DNA from 2 places in the Fructilactobacillus sp. YLN 2412 genome. Region 1 is predicted to be linked to the other one. Evidence: predicted binding sites of a transcription regulator. Region 1 holds the regulator's gene; the other holds the start of a gene.
The links. The regulator NrdR, encoded in region 1, represses ribonucleotide reductase genes. The targets are predictions, from matches to a motif close to ACACNATATATNGTGT.

Region 1 (10,331 bases):
GTATAATACTTCCATTAACATCAAAAATATCTACTACATATACAATCAATGAATCGGTTTTTCCAATTTTACTTAATAATTCCAAAAAATCATCATCAGAAATACTGACAGGTTGAATTTCATTATAATGACGTAATTTAAAACATCGCTGACAATATAACTCACCTGATTCTAAACCTTTTTCAACCGCAGATTGCGGTGTATATCCAGGTTCTTTAGGGTTAGTGGTTTGAATCTCTGCCCCACAACCAATACAATATAATGATTCATCGTTCGTCTCTTCATTAATAATTGCTTCATCATTTTTTTTCATTAATCAATATCCTCTTTCCATTTCAAGTCAGAATATTTATTTTGGAGCATTTTATAAACAATCGCTTCAAAATAGCGATTGATTTTAGTTGGTAACATATCACTAGATTTTAATGGTTTTACCCAAATACTAGCAATTCCACAATTATTTGCTGCCCAAATGTCAGTCATTAATTGATCCCCCACCATCACCACTTGATTTTTTTTAAGATGATAACTTTTTAAAGTTTTTTTGATTCCAATCCCAAGTGGTTTTAAAGCATGTGAAACAAATGGTAGTTGTAAATCTTTCACAGCAACTCTGACTCTTTTAGGATCATTATTAGATACGACAATGACTTTAATACCATAACTATGCAACTTATCAATCCATTTGATAACTTTTTCTGTGCCAGTAGCATTATTCCAAGGGATTAAAGTATTATCAAGATCCGTCAAAATTGTATTAATTCCGTGCTTCTTTAATTTTTCAGGTGAAATATGATAAATACTTTGTACCATCCACGTTGGCTTAAAAGATGATAACATAACAAACCTACTCTCTTCGCTAAATTTACTTACTTTATTTTAAAGCATTTGGATATGAATTGGGAAGATTCTAATAAAAAAACCTCCACCAACATAAAATGGTGAAAGTTTAAAATAAGATTTATTTTATTATAAAGCCTTTTTAGCTTGTTCAGCTAATGCAGCAAAAGCATCTGCATCATTAACAGCTAAATCAGCTAACATTTTACGATTCATATCGATATTAGCTTCTTTTAAACCATGCATAAGTTTGCTGTAACTAATATCATTAATTCTAGCTGCTGCATTAATTCTTGCAATCCAAATTTTTCTAAAATTACCTTTATTATTACGACGATCACGGAAAGCATATTCCTGTGACTTCATTACTTGATCTTTAGCTGTTTTAAAAAGACGATGTTTTCCACCGCGGTATCCTTTAGCTAATTTAAGAACACGTTTACGACGGTTACGTGTAGCAGTTCCACCTTTTACTCGTGGCATATTAAAATCCCCCTAAGATTAAATTATTTTCTTAATAGTTCAGTATAGGTCTTAACCCAAATTTTACTAAGCGTGTGTGTTCCACGTAAATGTCTACGTTGTTTCTTAGTTTTACCGTGGAATCTATGGTCAGTAAAGGCATGTGCACTTTTAAGTCCACCTTTAGAAGTTTTCTTAAATCTTTTAGCAACCGCACGATTTGATTTCATCTTTGGCATAACAATTTCCTCCTCATTAATTAGCTATTTAGAGCTAGTTTTTTCTTTTATTACTTGGTGCAAGCATTAAGAACATACTACGGCCATCCATTTTTGCTCTCTGAGTTACTGTTGCAATATCAGAAGTTGCATCAGCCATTCTATTAAGAACCTGACGTCCAATTTCTTTATGCGTAATGGCACGTCCTTTAAATCTAATTGAAACTCTAACTTTTTCACCTTTATTTAAAAATTTCTGTGCATTTTTAAGTTTAGTATTAAAGTCGTTAGTGTCAATTGTAGGACTTAAACGAATTTCTTTAAGACTAACAGTCTTTTGCTTTTTACGAGCTTCACGCTCTTTCTTTTGCCGATTAAAACGATACTTACCATAATCAAGTATTTTTGCAACCGCTGGCTTTGCATTAGGAGCTACAAGTACTAAATCAAGATTAGCATCCTCCGCCATTTGTAAAGCATCTTGCTTTGACTTCAGCCCAAGTTTATTACCATTATCATCAATAATCATCATTTCATGAGCTCGAATACCTTCATTGACCATTTGATCTCTCTTTGCTATGGTGGTTCACCTCCAAGTATATTTAAAGCAGAAAAATAGCGGGTATTCAGCTGAATACCCGCTACACCTATTAATAGGTCATTAATCCGTAAAAGCCCAGCAATCATTATCACTAAGGCGAGAAGCGGGAAGCCTCTGCTTTTATCTATTTAATAATATCAAGATTATTTAACTTTGTCAACCTTACTATTATCTTTTTTGTCATTTCGTGAATAAGTAGAAATATCTTTAAGAATTTCAATCAAAAAGTCATCCATTGATAAGTCACGACTATTATCTTCTCCATATTTACGAACAGAAATGGTATTGTTTTTAACTTCATCATCACCAACAACAATTGTATATGGTATTTTATGAGTTTGGGCATCTCGGATTAAATATCCCATTTTTTCACTTCGTTCATCAACATTAGAACGAATATTAACTGCACGTAATTTTTCGTTGATAGTTCTAGCATAATCACCGTGTTTATCGTCACTAACGGGGATGATTTGCACTTGTTTAGGTGCTAACCAAGTTGGAAAGGCTCCTTTATACATTTCAATCAAGTAAGCAGTAAATCTTTCCATGGTTGATACAATCCCACGATGAATCATAACGGGACGATGTTCTTTACCATCTTCACCAACATAATGAAGATCAAATCGTTCTGGTAACATGAAATCTAACTGGATAGTTGATAAGGTTTCCTCATTGCCAAGTGCAGTCTTGGTTTGAACATCGAGTTTTGGACCATAAAATGCTGCTTCACCTTCAGCTTCTACATAATCTAAACCAAGATCATCCATAGCACCTTTCAACATTGACTGAGCCTTATTCCACATTTCATCATCATCAAAATACTTTTCAGTATTCTTTGGATCACGGTAACTTAATCGGAAAGTATAGTTATCGATATCAAAATCTTTGTATACTTCCATCATTAAATTAAGAATTTTTTTAAATTCATCTTGGATTTGATCCAAACTTACAAATGTGTGTCCATCGTTCAAGGTCATTTCACGAACTCGTTGTAATCCACTCAAAGCTCCTGATTTTTCATAACGATGCATCATTCCTAATTCAGCAATTCGCAAAGGTAATTCACGATATGAACGAATATGATGTTTGTAAATCTGAATATGAGAAGGACAATTCATTGGACGCAATTCAAGCATTTCATCATCATCCATTTCCATTGGTGGAAACATATCTTCTCGATAGTGATCCCAATGACCTGATTGTTTATATAAATCAAGATTAGCCAAAACAGGAGTATAAACATGTTGATATCCATGAGAGATTTCTTTGTCTGTAATATATCTTTCAATCGTACGACGAATAGTAGCACCATTTGGCATCCAATATGGTAAACCAGCTCCAACTTTAGGGTCTACAAAGAATAAATCAAGATTATTACCAATTACACGATGATCACGTTCTTTTGCTTCTTGACGTTGTTGTAAATCTGCTTTTAATTCGGCTTCTTTATAAAAAGCAGTTCCATAAATTCTTTGTAACATTGGATTGGAAGATTTCCCTTCCCAATAAGCGCCAGCAACTGACAATAATTTAAAATGTTTTAAATCTTTTAAACTAGGAGCTACTACTCCTTGTGACAAAGTTAAAATACCATCAATATCATAAAATAATACATTATCTGAATTAATCTTATTAATTAATTCAGCTTGATATGGATCACCATCAACTTCTTTAAGTGCATCTTCTTTACTTAAATAAACTCGCTTTACACTTGCATCATTTTTAATAACTTTTTTCATTTTTTCAGCAAGAGTATCTAATTCATCAGCACTAACCTGACGGTCTTCTTTATCAGTGTCAACATAAAAACCATCTTCATCAGCTGAAATTTCACCAATTCTTATTTCAGGAAACTCTTTTTTTACTACAGCTTCTAATAATTGTGCTGCCCCTTGACGTAATACTTGAAGTCCATCTTGAGTTCCAGAAGTAATAATTTCAATCTTGCCGCCTTGATTCAAAGGTTGCATTACATCAACTAATTTTCCATCAACCTTACCAGCAACAGCTTTTTTAGCTAAACTAACAGAAATTGATTTAGCAATTTCTTCAACAGTAATTCCACGATCAAATTCTTTTTTGTTTCCATCAGGAAATTCAAATGTTAACTCTGCCATGCTATTTTCCTCCTATAAAAAATGCCCCTGGTATTATAATACCAGGGGCGTCATTAGACGCGGTTCCACCCAAATTTATTCATAAAAATATGAATATCTTCGTTAACCACATATTAATTTTTGATTTAGTAAGGTGGTAAAATAATAAAATCAACAAACAGTTTCCAGAATATACTGTTCTCTCTGTGAATCAATTATTATTCCATATCCTTATTGACATTTTAACTATCAGTCATATGGATGTCAAGCTATAATCTTAATTATTTCTACGATTCCGGCCTCCAACTTGAATTGGACGAGCTAAAAATTTAATTCTTTCCATTAATCGCTTGGCTTTTAAAGGTTCTACATCGCCTCGAGAGGTAGTTGAAAGATGTTCTTGTTCTAATTGTTCCATTGAAAAATTAGAACTAAAAAATGTTGGTAGCTCATGCTGCATCCGATATTCTAAAATAACACCTAAAATATCATCTCTAATCCAAGTAGACATTGAATCTGCACCAATGTCATCAATTATTAAAACTGGAATCTTTTTAACACTATCCAATTTATCTGCCACCTGGTTATTGTTAATAGCATTTTTAATATCAACTGCAAAACTCGGAAAATGAAGCAATAATGTTTGAAATCCATCATCAGATAGACGATGAGCAACCGCAGCTAATAAATATGTTTTACCTACTCCAAATGGACCATAGAAATAAAGTGCTTTATGAAATGATTTAGGATTAGTTTCGTAATCTTGAATAAAATCAATTGAAGTTTCAAGAGCAACTGCTCTGTCAGCTGTTTGTTCATAATCATCTAAATTGACATTTTTGATATCTGCTGTCATTCCAACTGTTTTAAAATTTTTAGCTAATTTTTTTTGTCTTTCTAAGCTTAGATGCTCTTTTGTTGGCTGATATGATACGTCAATCAAGTGATCATTTAAAATTAAAGTCGGCTGATATCCCTTAGCAAAATTGCCATTTCCGTTTACTAACTTTTTCTTTTCATTAACGAACTCATACAATTTTGAAGCAGACTTTTCAACTGCATTTTTATCAAGTTTATTTTGATTTATTTTTAAAAAATTTTTTACGTCATCATCATCATATACACTATTTAAAATTTCTCGATAATGTTGTTTTAAATTATGAGATTCCATTGTTCGTTTTAATTCTTTTCCAACATCTTCCACTACTTTTCACTCCCCTCATCTTTTTTTAATTGTTTTAATTTGTCAGCAATTTTATGTTGTTGTTCTTTTGAAATAACCTCATCTTTAACAAATTTAGCATCGTTTTGAGCCCAATCAGGCAATGTTTCTTTAATATTATTTTTTCGCTGATTTTGTTTTTTTCTAGCAACTTTTTTCTCATCAATTTTACTATCACGTGTTTTAATCTCGTTAAGAGCTTGACTTGCACTATTAATATCTTGTTGCGACCAGTCATTAGCAATCGTATCAACTAAATTTTTATTTAAAGTAGGATAGTCCCTATCAACGAGTAACAAATAAATCAGTATATTTACTACTTCGCTTTTTAAAACATTTCTCTCGACTAGTTGACTGATTGTACGTTCTTCAGAAGAAGTTGCAAAACCTTTTTTTTCTTTTTTAAGTGAATTTAAAAATACAAGTGGAGCTGTAGTTTGTGCAATTTTAACCAACTGTTGTTCTTGAATAGTTAAAGATTCAATCTCTGACACATTATTTTTAACAACAACTGGATCATCATCCTGACTAACTGGATTAAATTGAATTTGATGAGCACGTGAAATTAATATTTTGAACTTTTGCACATCAAAATGATTATTTACTAAGCTGGTTGCTTTTTCAATTATTTTAGCCATTTCAACTTCATCAGTACCATATAATAATTTTGTTGAACTAAACAAAGATTTGTTTTTTTTCACATCATCTATATTTACAAATGAATTTTGTAAAATAGTTAATATCAAATCAAAATCCAAATTATTAAAATTGTCAGACTGATTCCGTTTATCTAAAGTGCCTTCCGTATAATCATGGACTTGTTTAATCATATTTGGTTGGTTCGTAATATTTTCTGAATGAATTGAAAATGCCTGTAAAAAATTATGTGTTTGATCATCAAAAGCAGAAAAATCAAATTGCTTAGGTAATAATTTATGTGATAGATTCAGGAATTGAGATTCCCCGACCATCTCTAAAAGCACTTCACTTAAAAGATTATCATTAAAAAATCGTACACTAGACAAAGGATTTTCTAAAAGATATTTGTCACTTCCAGATTCGTCAACATAAACTTTTAATAGCCCAGAACCCTCTAATTTTAATCTAGCATTATATAATTCATTTCCATCGACTCCAAGATTAGACATCAATTCAAAATGTTCGTGTTCGCGATCATCACTATGCCAAAGCTGATTAATCAAAGCATAAGCGTTATTTCCAATAATTGGCAAATACAATTCATCTAAACTTTGTCGATTCTGGTTATCTAATGGTTGATGCTTAAAAACATGATAGTTAGTTTTAGGATTAATAATCTTATTGTTAGTTATGTCCATTTGTTTGCTCTTCTGATTCTGTAGAATCACCCATTAGTTCTTTCATTTTACTATAAAATTCGTTCATATCTTTAAACTGACGATAAACACTAGCAAAACGAATATAAGCAATTTCATCTACTTTTTTTAATCCTGCCATTACGTATTTCCCAATAGCTTCACTTGAAACCTCATGACTCCCAGTATCTTGATTCTCAATATTTTTTTCTGTTTCAGACACAATCTTGTTCATCTGTTCCATTGACACCGGTCTTTTTTCACAAGATCTAATAATACCACGAAGAATTTTTTCTGAACTAAATTCTTCACGAGCTCCATCTTTTTTAACTACTAACATTGGTGTATCTTCAATTGTTTCAAAAGTAGTAAACCGATGTCCACATTTTTCACATTCACGACGTCGCCTAATTGCTTTTCTACTCTCAATTGGTCGACTCTCAATAACTTTTGATGAAGTATGGAAACACTTTGGACATTTCATTCATCTCACCTCAGTTTATCTAACCATTTTAATACTTGCTGCTTTAAATCTATAAATCCGTTGGAACTATCGATTAATTCATCAGCTAATTCTTTTTTTAAAGATTGCGGCCATTGAGCTGAAATTAATTGATTAGCTTTACTAATAGAAATATTATCACGTTTTTGTAGTCGACTCATCTGAATTACCGGATCACAAGTTATCATTAAAACATTATCAGTCATAATTTGAAATCCATTTTCAAACAAAGTTGGAGCGTCAAGAATTGTTAAACGACCTTTAGTATTTTTTTCAATTAATTTAAATAAAAAGGGATTAATTATTCTTACTAATGCTCTCATTTTACTAGGATTACTAAATACAATTTTTCCTAATTTATGCCGATCAACACTTCCAGAGCTAACAACATCTTTTCCAAAACATTTCCCTATAATTTCAATGACTTCTTGATTATGATTTTCTAAATCATGAGTCATTTTATCTAAATCAAGAACTGGAATGCCTTCTTTTTCAATTATTCTTGCAACTGTTGATTTACCAGTTGCTATACTTCCGGTTAATCCAATTATTTTAGTCACTTAAATCACCATGAATAGTTTGGCAGGTGGGACAAAATGTAGTACCACGCTGGGCCACTTTAATTTTTTTCATCACAGTTCCACAACGTTCGCATTTTTCTCCTTTTTTACCATATGCATGCAATTGATTTTGAAACTCTCCTGCTTTCCCATAGGCATTAGAATATGAATGAACGGTAGTCCCATGACCTTTAATTGCTGCAGCGATTTCTTTAATAATATTTTCACGTAATAATTCAATTTCTGAGTCACTTAAATAATTTGTTTGTTGTTCTGGGTTAATCTTAGACATCCATAGTACTTCATCACAATAAATATTACCCAATCCAGCTAAATTAGACTGATCCAACAAAAATGCCTTAATTTTACGATGGGATTTATGCAACTGATGTTTTAAATAATCAAATTTCAAATTTTCATCAGTTGGCTCAGGTCCAATTTTATTTAAACCTGATAAATCAAAGACGTTTTCGTTTTTAACCAAATACATTTTTCCAAACATTCTTGTATCTTTATAGCGTAACTCTCGTCCATCAGTTAAATGAAAAACAATATTAGTATGCTTAGGACGCTCTGTACCTTCAGGTTGAATCTCATATTTACCTTCCATTCGCAAATGAGAAACCAACGTTAAATCATCGCTTAAACGAAATAAGAGATATTTTCCACGGCGTTCAATTTTAATAATTTCTTTTCCAGCTAATTTTTCTTTAAATTCTTCTGGTGAAACATTTAACATCTTAGGATAAATAACTTCAACAGATTTAATTTTTGCTCCCGCAACTAAATTCATTAATCCTTTACGAACTGTTTCTACTTCTGGTAATTCTGGCATCATTACACCTACTGTCTATTTTTTAATATCATACCAATTATCGCCATAATGGCTTTCAACTTTTAACGGAACATTAAAATCAACATCTGAATTTTGTAACAGAGGACTCGTCTTCACAATTGAGTCCATCACTTTTGGAACTAATTTTTCTAATTTTGGAATTTCTGCTTCTGGAGCTTCAAATATTAATTCGTCATGAATTTGAAGCAACATTTTAGCTTTCATTCCTTTCTCTTTTAAAATCTGTTGCATTTTAATCATAGCAGCTTTGATAATATCAGCTGCACTTCCTTGAATAGGTGAGTTCATTGCAATTCTTTCAGCAAATTGACGTTGTTGAAATCGCTTTGAATTAATTTCTGGAATGTATCTTCGCCTTTTAGAAATTGTCTCAACATAACCATTTTTTTTAGCAAATTCAACAATATCTTCAGTATATTGCTTTACTTCTGGGTATTCTTTGAAATATTTATCAATGAATTTTTTAGCATCTTTTGGAGAAATACCTGTATTATGGGCTAATCCATATGAGCTAATTCCATAAACAATTCCAAAGTTTACTGCCTTAGCTTGTCTTCTTAGTTCAGGAGTTACTTCTGCATCATCAGCCAACTCAAATATTCTGCGTGCTGTGACAGCATGAATATCTTCTCCACTATCAAAAGCCGCTTTCATATTTTTATCCCCTGATATCGCAGCCAAAACCCGCAATTCAATTTGCGAATAATCAGAAGAAAATAATTTCCACCCCTTATGACTAGGTACAAAAGCTTCTCGAATCTTTCGACCTTCCTCAGTTCGAACCGGTATGTTTTGTAAGTTTGGATCAACAGACGATAATCTTCCAGTTTGCGTAAGAGTTTGAAGATATCTTGTATGCACCTTTTGATCTTTGCCAATATCACTTTTAATTCCGTCGATGTAAGTAGAAATTAATTTGGTTAACTGACGATAAATCAAAATATTATCAATGATTGGATAATCAGGAGCAAGTTTTTCCAAAATATCTACAGAAGTGGAATAACCAGTTTTAGTTTTCTTTAAGATTGGTAATCCCATTTTTTCAAATAAAATATTACCCAACTGCTTTGGTGAACCAATGTTAAATTCTTCTCCAGCTTCTTGATAGATGGTTTGTTTTAATTCTGAAACTCGTTCAGTAAATTTACTCTTTAATTCTTCCAACTTATCAACATCGACAGTAATACCCTCAATTTCCATTTCACTCAAAACTTGTGAAAGGGGCAACTCTAACAGACGATACAAATCAGTTTGTTGATGTTTTTCTAAATCTATTAACATTTCATCTTTTAATTTACTAATAGCCAAAGCTTTGCGAGTCATATGCTCATAAAGAATTTTATCATCAGGTACCTTAATACTTTTTCCCTTACCATAAATATCTTGATCAGGTAAAACACCATCATATCCATGTCGATTAGCTACTTCACCAATATCATCGGCATTATCCAACGTATTTAACAAATATGAAACTAACAACATATCAAAATCGACACCATTTAAAGTAACATTATTTCGATGCAAACCAACAATCTGTGATTTGTTATCAAATACATTTTTCTTAATTGAAGAATTTTCTAATAAATTTTTAACATTTTCATTTTGTAACAAATTTAAATCTTTACTAACAAACCATTTTT
Region 2 (10,331 bases), 280 kb from region 1:
CCTAAATGACACAGCTTTCACATTGATTAGCACCAATGGTATCGTTATTATCAGTAAATGTTCTAACGTAATAAATTGATTTAATTCCTTTATTATGAGCATAATTTCTAAGAATAGTTAAATCTCTGGTTGACATTTTTTCCGAGCGACCATTCTTCCATTCATACATGCCTTCTGGAATTGTGGAACGCATAAACATTGTCATACTCAAACTTTGATCAACGTGCTTTTGAGCTTCGGCGAAAATATCAATTTCCTTACGCATATCAATGTCATAAGCTGATTGATAATATTTTAAAGTGTCATTGGAAAGGTAAGGTGCAGGATAAAAGATTGTACCAATTTTAGCTTCTTGTCGTTCTTCAATACGACTAACAATTGGAGTCAAACTAGCAGTTGCATCCCCAATGTAGGCTGTTGATCCATTTGGTGCAACAGCCATACGATTTTGATGGTAAAGACCATATTCCATGACTGATTGTTTAAGTTTTTCCCAATCTGCAGTAGTTGGAATAAAGACATCTTTAAATTGTTTTTTGATTTTATCAGATTGAGGACCCCAATCTTTACTAATGTATTTATCAAAATAACTGCCATCAGCATACTTACTTTTAGCAAAGTTATGAAAGGATTCTCCACGTTCTTTAGCAATTTTATTAGAAGCTACCAGCGTCCAATAATTAAGTAACATGAAATAAACCCCCGTAAATTCAACTGATTCGGGTGAGCCATAATACATATGATTGAGAGCAAAATAAGAATGAAGTCCCATTGCACCGACACCAATAGAATGACTTAAATCATTTCCACGACGAATTGAGGGCACCACATTGATTTTGCTAGAATCAGTTACGAAAGTTAGAGCTCGAACCATAGCATCTACTGATTTTCCAAAATCAGGTGATTTCATTAAGTTAACAACATTTGTTGAACCTAGATTACATGAGATATCAGTTCCTAGTTGATCATACTGTTGTAAATCGTTAATAATCGATGGAGTTTGGACCTGCATAATTTCAGAACAGAGATTACTCATAACAATTTTTCCATCAACAGGGTTCTCCCGATTAGCAGTATCAATATTCATAATGTAAGGGTATCCAGACTCTTGTTGTAATTTACCAATTTCAGTTTCTAAATCACGAGCCTTCATATATTTTTTGCGAATATTAGGATTTTTAACCATGTTGTCATATTCTTTGGTAATGTCCACATATGAAAAGGGAACGCCATATTCTTTTTCAACATCATAAGGGCTAAAAAGAGCCATTTGTTGATCATTTTTAGCCAATTCGTAAAATTTATCTGGAACGGTGATACCAAGAGAAAGGGTATTAACTCGAATTTTTTCGTCGGCATTTTCCTGTTTAACAGACATGAAATCAACGATATCAGGATGAAAAACACTTAAATATACTACTCCGGCACCTTGACGTTGTCCAAGCTGATTCGAGTAGCTAAAGCTATCTTCAAGTAACTTCATAACTGGCATGACACCGCTGGCAGCTCCTTGAATATGTTTGATTGGATCTCCAGCAGCTCTTAAATTGGAAAGATTAATTCCCACTCCACCACCAATTTTAGAAAGTTGTAGTGCGGAATTAATTGTTCTTCCAATGCTATCCATATCATCAGTAGGTTGAATTAAAAAACAAGAAATTAGTTCGCCACGTCGCTTTTTTCCAGCGTTTAAAAAAGTTGGTGTAGCGGGTTGAAAACGCTGGTGAATCAGCTCATCAGCCAATTCCAATGCTAATTCTTGATTACCATTAGCTAAGTATAGGGCATTCATTGCAACACGATCGATATAATTCTCAAGATATTGATTTCCATCGTTCGTTTTCATGGCATATTGAGCGTAGAATTTATAAGCTGCCATAAATGACTTAAAATGAAAATTTTGTTCTCGTAAATATTGGTATGTTTTTTCTACGAATGAAAAAGGATACTTGTTGAGAAATTCTGTTTCAATATATTTGTTTTTGGTTAAATAATCGAAACGATCTTTTAGTGAATCAAACTTAACGGTGTTTGGAATAACATTTTCTTTTAAAAAAGCATCTAGAGCTTCCTGATCTTTTTCAAGTCTAATTTTTCCATCTTTGCTTGGAATGTTAATTTCGTTATTTAATCTGAAATAACTTATGTCTTTTTGGTCCTTTAACGACATATACTGACTCTCCTTAATGTGTATAATGAAAGTAATCGGTTTAAATAAATAAATTAGCTGATTTTAGCAACTAATTGATTAAGTCGACCTGGTTGAAATCCGCTAAATGATTCAGACAAGTCACTTTCAACAACTGGAACAGCTTGAAATCCTTGTTCCTTAAGATATGTGATTAATTCTGGCTTTTCAGTGGTATTTTGTTCAGTAAAACTAACATTATGTTCTGTTAAGAAACGTTTCGTCATTTTACATTGCATACAGTTATTTTTAGTAAATACAGTTACATGATTCATATTCGTCAGCTCCTTATAAGTTCATGATTAAATTTTACTACGTTTTGACAATCTTTCAATAAGAAAACACCATATATAGCGTCTCCTTTTTGGGAAACACACTATATATGGTGTGTGAAACATAAAAAATAATTTTAGGATGTGATTTTTTGAGTAACTATTATTATACACCGAATCCCGATGTTAAACACGAAGAAAAAAATTGGAATTATTCATTGTTGAACCAAACATTACGTTTTGTTTCTGACAACGGAGTGTTTTCTAAAAAAACAGTGGATTATGGATCTCGTGTTTTAATTAATAACGTTGATTTAGATCAAATTCCAACTGGAAAAGTTTTAGATTTAGGTTGTGGTTATGGTCCAATCGGATTATTTTTGGCAAAAAAATATCCGAAACGACAGTTTGAATTAGTAGATGTTAATAATTTGGCAATGGATTTAGCTAAAAGAAATGCTGAAAATAATGATATTCATAACGTTGTTGTTTTTCCATCTGATGTTTATGAAAATGTGACTGGTCGGTTTGCTGCAATTGTAACTAATCCCCCAGTCCGAGCTGGAAAAGAAATTGTAGATCAAATGATTACCGGATCAATTAATCATTTAGAAAAAAATGGGACTCTGACGGTTGTGTTACAAAAAAAGCAGGGAGCTCCCTCAGCTAAGAAATTAATGAAACAAATTTTTGGAAACGTAAAAATAGTCAAACGTGACAAGGGATATTATATTCTAGTCAGTAGACGGGTAGATTAATATGAAAATAGACGATGAATATTATATGAATCTTGCATTACGAGAGGCTCGATTTGCTGCTTCAGTGGGGGAAGTCCCAATTGGAGCAGTAATTGTGAAAGATGGAAAAGTGGTATCCACAGGACACAATTTACGAGAACATACTGAGATTGCAACTCAGCATGCCGAAATTATTGCCATTGAAGCAGCTTGTGTTGCTTTTCATAGTTGGAGATTAAATGATTGCACTTTGTACGTAACAGTTGAACCGTGTTTGATGTGTGCGGGTGCGATTTTAAATTCTAGAATTAAACGGGTTGTTTATGGAACCAACAATAAAAAGGGTGGGACGGTTAACAGTTTATATAAATTATTGACTGATCCACGCCAAAATCATCAGGTTGAAGTTTTAGATGGAGTAAAGGCAACTCAAGCTGCTAAAATTATGCAATCTTTTTTTAAATCAAAAAGAAAATCAAGTAAATAACTAGACAATTATAGATTTATGAGCTAATATAGTAATTGCCGTAAGGCCCTGAAGCAAAGGCAGACTTACGAACCGTGTCAGGTCCGGAAGGAAGCAGCACTAAGTATTTCCTGCTTTGTGCTTCTTGATTTAGCTAATAAACTCCCAGTCATTTGACTGGGAGATTTTTTTTACAATTATTTTGCGTGGCATTTGCCTATTATTCAAGCTATAATAGTTAAGTAAATTGGATTTAAACAGAAAGGAAGTTCTTCATGGGCTATCAGGCTTTGTACAGAGTTTGGAGACCACAACGTTTTGATGAAATTGTGGGTCAAAAAGTTATTACGCAAACATTAAAAAATGCATTAATAACAGATCAAACTAGCCACGCCTACCTTTTTAGTGGTCCGCGGGGAACTGGTAAAACTTCAACTGCTAAAATTTTAGCTAAAGCAGTTAATTGTAAAAATCTAAAAGATGGCGAACCTTGTAATGAATGTGAAACTTGTATTGCCATTAATAACGGATCTTTAAATGATGTGATTGAAATTGATGCCGCTTCTAATAATGGTGTAGAAGAGATTCGTAATATTCGTGACAAAGCTAAATATGCTCCGACAGAAGCTACATATAAAGTTTATATTATTGATGAAGTTCATATGTTATCAACGGGTGCTTTTAATGCGTTATTAAAAACTTTGGAAGAACCACCGGCTCATGTGATTTTTATTTTGGCTACAACTGAACCGCATAAAATTCCTGCTACTATCATTTCTCGGGTGCAACGATTTGATTTTAAACGAATTAAGGCTAGAGACATTTTAGAACAGATGGAAAAAATTCTAACTTCTAAAAATATTAAGTATGATGAGAGAGCTTTAAAAGTAATTGCTAAAAGTGCTGAAGGTGGGATGCGAGATGCTTTGAGTATCTTAGATCAGGCCTTGTCATATAGTAATGATCAGATTACTTATGAAAGCGCACTTCAAGTCACCGGAAGCGTGGCACGTGATGATTTACAACGATACGTGCAAGATGTCATTAAAGGTGATGTTAGCGATGGGCTACAAGTGGTTGAAACAATCTTAGATAATGGAAAAGATGCTAGTCAATTTATTGAGGATTTAATTGATTATTGTCAACATTTGCTGTTATACAAACAAGACTCCCAAATGGTTAGCGATAGTGAATTAGGTTTGTTAGGAGATAAATTTGCGGATATTGCACAAATGATTGATAGTAAATTAATTTATCAATACGTTGAAACTATGAATAACGTTCAACAACAGATTCGTTATACTTATCATCCGGATGTTTATCTTGATATTTTAACAGTTCGCTTGGCTAATCAAAAAGATCCCATTAAAGCAGTTGATAATGGCGAAACCAACAAAGAATTGGTATCATTAAAAGAGCAAATTGCTAGTTTAACTGAACAATTAAATGATTTTCAAAAGCAAACAGTAAATAATCCTCAAATATCTAATAAGACCCCAGAAAAGAAGCCTCGTAGTCGTGAATCTCATGATTCAGAACCAAAGCCTAAAGTAAACTTAACCAAGATCTTTGCAGTTTTAGGTGCGGCTACTAGGGAAGATCTTAGCGAATATCAGCAGCATTGGGATGAATTGATGCAGTTATTGACCGTTACACAACGGGCGATTATGCATGTTTCAAAACCAGTTGCTGCTAGTCATGATGGGGTAGTTGTTGCGTTTGATTACGGTTTTTTATATCAAAAAGCTGGTAACGATCAAGATTTAATGGATGCTTTACAAAATGGAATGGATCAAATATTTGGAAGAGTGGCAGATTTGTTATTTGTTCCCAATGAAGAGTGGCCTGCGATTCGTAAAGAATATTTAGAAAAAAATCCCATTAAAAAAAACAAACGATCAGTTAAACAGTCAGATGCTGAAGTGCCAAGTAGTTCAGTTTTAAAAGCTAAAGAATTATTTGGCGATGATTTAGTTAATATTGAAGATGATTAAATAATAAAGGAGAATTAATTATGAATGGAATGAACATGGGTAAGATTATGAAGCAGGCACAGGAAATGCAAAAGAAAATGGCTGCTGAACAAGGAGAAATTGAAAGTCAAGATTTTAAAGGAGTTTCTCCAGAAGAAATGGTAACTGTTACTTTTAGTGGTAATCGTAAAATGAAAGATATGCAGGTTAAACCAGAAGCAATTGATCCAGATGACCCTGACATGCTCTCAGATTTAGTAATTAGTGCTGTTAATGATGCACTTGCTAAAATTGAAGAGACCACTCAAAGTAAAATGGGTAAATATACCAAAGGAATGAATATTCCAGGTATGTAAAGAGGGGATTTAAATGCAATATCCAGAACCAGTTGCAAAACTGATTGATAGTTACATGCACCTACCTGGTATTGGGAAAAAGACCGCTGTAAGGTTAGCATTTTATACCATTGATATGGATAAAGACGACGTTGAAAAATTTTCTAATGCCTTAATGGATACGAAAAAGAAATTAACGTTTTGTTCTATTTGTGGCAACATTACTGAAAATGATCCTTGTGACATTTGTCTTGATGAGACTCGTAATCAGTCAGAACTTTTGGTTGTTGAACAGCCCAAAGACGTTGTTACGATGGAAAAAATGAAGGATTACCATGGACTATATCATGTCTTACATGGAGTTTTATCTCCAATGGAAGGTAAAGGGCCAGATGATATTAATATTAGTTCTTTAATCAAGCGACTGCAGAAAAATGAAGCAATTAAAGAAGTAATCATTGCGACTAATGCCACTCCAGAAGGGGATGCTACTGCAATGTATTTATCTCGACTTTTAAAACCCGCAGGAATTAAAGTTACCCGTTTGGCTCGAGGCTTATCTGTTGGAAGTGACATTGAATATGCAGATGAGATGACATTGTTTAAAGCAGTTGAAGGACGAACTGAAATGTGAGGTAATGCATGTTTGGATTTAAAAGAAAAAATTTTGAAAAAATCTATGATGATGAACTATTAAATTCAATTAATTATTTAAAACAGGATTGGGATCAGGCCAGACAAACTGAACAAGCAGTTGCAGATGTTGACCAGCAGCTCCTTGCGCATACTGAACTTGCTAAACAAAAATTTGAATTTATGTATCGTCAGGCACGCAAACGTAATATTAAGAATGATCGTATTCAATCGAATGTATATGATCGTTAATTATTTTTAATAAAAAAACTTTTAAATTGAGATAAAAATTTAAAAGTTTTTTTTATTTACATTTTTTATTGTTAAATCGATATTATATCATGTATAATATTAAAAAACGGAGTTGATCATAGTTTGTAATTAAAAGGAGATAATAATGCCATATTTACAATTAAAAGACATTAAAAAATCATATCGAGTTGATAACCAAGACTTTCATGTTTTAAATGGAATCAACCTTAGTTTTGAACGCGGTGAATTTGTTTCAATTTTAGGAGAATCTGGTGGAGGGAAAACAACCTTAATGAATATCATTGCCGGTTTAGACAGCAATTATTCAGGCGATGTTCTCCTTGAAGGAAAATCTTTAAAACATGATACTGCTAAACAATTAGATGAATATCGTCGTAGTACGATTGGATTTATATTTCAAAGTTTTAATTTAATTAGTCATTTAACCGTTCGTGATAATGTCATGGTTTCATTAGAAATGACGACTTTATCTCATAAACAACAGGAAAAAAGAGCTGATGAATTATTAGCTAAAGTTGGTTTAGCCGATCATGCTAATAAATATCCCAACCAGTTATCTGGTGGACAAAAACAACGAGTTTCAATTGCTAGAGCGTTAGCAGCTGATCCAGACATTATTATTGCTGATGAACCCACAGGGGCATTAGATGCTAAAAATACTGATGATATTTTAAAACTGATGAATGAGATTGCCGAAGACGGTAAACTAGTGATTGCCGTTACTCATTCTCAAATTGTTGCTAACTACGGAACCAGGATTGTTCATTTAGCAGATGGGTTAATCGATGAAGATAAAGAATTAAAACCTCCTTATCCGATTCCAAAAGAGAAACGTCCTTTCAAATCAAAAGTTGCAAGTGCAAGCTCAATCGCAATGATGGCTTGGCAGCACTTCAGATATAATTTAAAGCGAAACTTACTAATTATGTTTGGAGCCGCTATTGGGATTTTCAGTGTAGTGATTATGTTAGGATTGGGAAATGGAGCTAAAGGTTATATTAACCATGAAATTTATTCTGAAATTAATCCTAATACGATTCAAGTAACTACTAAAGCTGCTAATGATGATCAAGCTAACAAGGTTAATTTAACTAATCATGATGAAAAACAAATCAAAAAAATCAAACATGTTAAAAGTGTTCAAAAAGGTTATTATTCGATGAGCGGTGGACAGTTAAAATCTGATAATAAAACTACTGATTTGTCGGGATTGCAAACTTATGATGGTACAATTAAAAAGAAAAATATAAAATCAGGTACCATACCTGGTAAAGACGAGATTTTGATTAATAAAGATGAAGCCATGAAGTTTAATAAACATCATCCATATGATATGACAGGTAAAACGATTACTTTATATGTAAATGCTTCTAGTGATAAATCTAAACCAAAGGTTTTACAAAAACAGGTGAAGGTTAGTGGAGTAACAAATTCAACTCATGGTGTTGACGCAATTTCATATGACACATTAGAATCAATGTATAAAAATAATGGATTGAAGTTTAGTCCTAATTATTTGGCTGTTGATATCTCGGGTGGTGTTAGCAATGTTCAACCAGTTCAAGATGCAATCAAATCATTGAAGAGTAGTGATGGCAAATCTGATTTTCAAATTACTGGTGCTGGAAGTATTGTTTCCACATTAAATACTTATGTTAATTTAGCAGTTGCTGTTTTAACTTCAATTGCTGCAATTTCTTTATTGGTTTCTGCAATTATGATTATTGTGGTATTGTATATCAGTGTTTCAGAACGAACCAAAGAAATTGGAGTATTACGAGCACTTGGATTTACTAAAAAAAATGTAAGAAATTTATTCATTTTTGAAGCATTTTTCTTAGGATTATTCTCGGCTATTTTAGCTGATATCTTAGCCTATTTAGCAGAATTTGGGATTAATCATTTGACAGATTCGACCATTCATTATTCTTTGATGCAGATTAGTTTAGGAAATGCAACTTTTGGAATTGCAATTTCAGTTGTAATCTGCTTATTGGCTGCCTTGGCACCAGCGCACAAAGCAGCAAAGGTTGATCCAGTTGTTAGTTTAAGTGCTGAATAATTATAAAAAAAAGACTGATTTTTAATCGGTCTTTTTTGTTTAAAATTAAATTAGTATGCATTGTCAAAATAGACATTGATTTTAACTTAAAGTACAATTAACGTAGAAAATGATGGGAATGATTACTGATGGATGGACAATTTATTACATTTGAAGGCAACGATGGAGCTGGTAAAACAACTGTTTTAAACCGAATTATTGAGATCTTACAACCTAAATTAGGTAGTCGATTAGTAACGACCAGAGAGCCAGGTGGAAATTCAGTTTCGGAAAAAATTCGTAATATTATTATGGACAACGAAATGGATGCTCGTACAGAAGCTCTTTTATTTGCTGCTGCACGTCGTGAACATTTAGTACGAAAGATAATTCCAGCTCTTGAACATCATAAACTGGTTTTATGTGATCGCTATGTTGATAGTTCAGTTGCGTATCAAGGAGCAGGTCGAAAAATTGGTGAAAAGCAGATTGCTGATATGAATCAATTTGCAACTAATCATGTAATGCCAAATTTGACAATTTACTTTGATGTGCCAGTTGAAGTTGGGCTTAAACGAATTATGCAGCATCGTACTAATGAAATTAATCGGTTAGATCGACAACAACATGACTTCTATATTAGAGTGCATGATGCCTATGATGAAATTGCTAAATCCAATCCCAAACGAGTTGTAAAAGTTGATGCTACCAAATCAGTTGATGAGGTCGTCGCAAATGTATTAGAGATTATACAGCAGCGTTTCCCGCAATATTTTGAATAGAGGAGATTATAATGAAACTAGTACTGGCCATTGTTCAAGAAAAAGATGTCCCAAAATTACAAGCAGAATTAAATAAACAAAAAATTATTGCAACGCAATTACCAACCAAAGGCGGCTTTTTAAAATCTAAAAATTTAACCTATTTGATTGGTGTTGATGATGAACGAGTTCCTGAAGTTCTTGACATTATCAAATCAGCTTGTCAGTCACGGAAACAATATGTTACTCCACCAATCAGTTTAGCGGGGAGTATTAGTGATAATTCGTATCCAGTTGAAGTACAAGTAGGAGGGGCAACTGTCATGGTGCTTCCAGTTGATAGTTTCCACCGCTTTTAAAAGATGCCAACTACTAAAGCACAACAGCTAATTACACAAGCTAAAAATAATCAAAAGCAAATTATTTCACATTTAATGACTGTTATTGAAAACGGTGACTTGAGTCATGCCTATTTATTTTCTGGATCGGCTGGATTAGGTAAATTAGCGGTAGCAAAGGTCCTTGCGATGCGGCTTTTTTGCATAAATGTACAAGACGACGGGTATCCTTGCGGAATTTGTAACGAATGCGTACGAATAGCTAATAACGAACATCCTGATGTGTTTGTATTATCACCTGACGGCCAAAGTAT

Region 2: a site for NrdR is predicted at 2,562-2,577, ahead of nrdH (glutaredoxin-like protein NrdH). Genes of this name have one in related genera too.

The regions. Positions count from the first base shown of each region.
Region 1 is NZ_CM183165.1:769,226-779,556, forward strand. It holds gene yqeH (ribosome biogenesis GTPase YqeH) at 1-313, opposite strand, end outside; gene AC0GLR_RS03765 (YqeG family HAD IIIA-type phosphatase) at 313-840, opposite strand; gene rplT (50S ribosomal protein L20) at 970-1,323, opposite strand; gene rpmI (50S ribosomal protein L35) at 1,347-1,541, opposite strand; gene infC (translation initiation factor IF-3) at 1,576-2,082, opposite strand; ribosomal protein L20 leader region at 2,125-2,247, opposite strand; gene thrS (threonine--tRNA ligase) at 2,265-4,238, opposite strand; gene dnaI (primosomal protein DnaI) at 4,495-5,421, opposite strand; gene AC0GLR_RS03795 (DnaD domain protein) at 5,421-6,776, opposite strand; gene nrdR (transcriptional regulator NrdR) at 6,763-7,257, opposite strand; gene coaE (dephospho-CoA kinase) at 7,263-7,835, opposite strand; gene mutM (DNA-formamidopyrimidine glycosylase) at 7,828-8,670, opposite strand; gene polA (DNA polymerase I) at 8,686-10,331, opposite strand, start outside.
Region 2 is NZ_CM183165.1:1,045,062-1,055,392, reverse strand. It holds gene nrdE (class 1b ribonucleoside-diphosphate reductase subunit alpha) at 2-2,170, opposite strand; gene nrdH (glutaredoxin-like protein NrdH) at 2,224-2,463, opposite strand; gene AC0GLR_RS05340 (class I SAM-dependent methyltransferase) at 2,613-3,218, shown strand; gene tadA (tRNA adenosine(34) deaminase TadA) at 3,220-3,684, shown strand; RNA gene ffs (signal recognition particle sRNA small type) at 3,725-3,821, shown strand; gene dnaX (DNA polymerase III subunit gamma/tau) at 3,939-5,657, shown strand; gene AC0GLR_RS05320 (YbaB/EbfC family nucleoid-associated protein) at 5,675-5,992, shown strand; gene recR (recombination mediator RecR) at 6,006-6,605, shown strand; gene AC0GLR_RS05310 (YaaL family protein) at 6,614-6,856, shown strand; gene AC0GLR_RS05305 (ABC transporter ATP-binding protein/permease) at 7,002-8,939, shown strand; gene tmk (dTMP kinase) at 9,068-9,700, shown strand; gene darA (cyclic di-AMP receptor DarA) at 9,712-10,038, shown strand; gene holB (DNA polymerase III subunit delta') at 10,042-10,331, shown strand, end outside.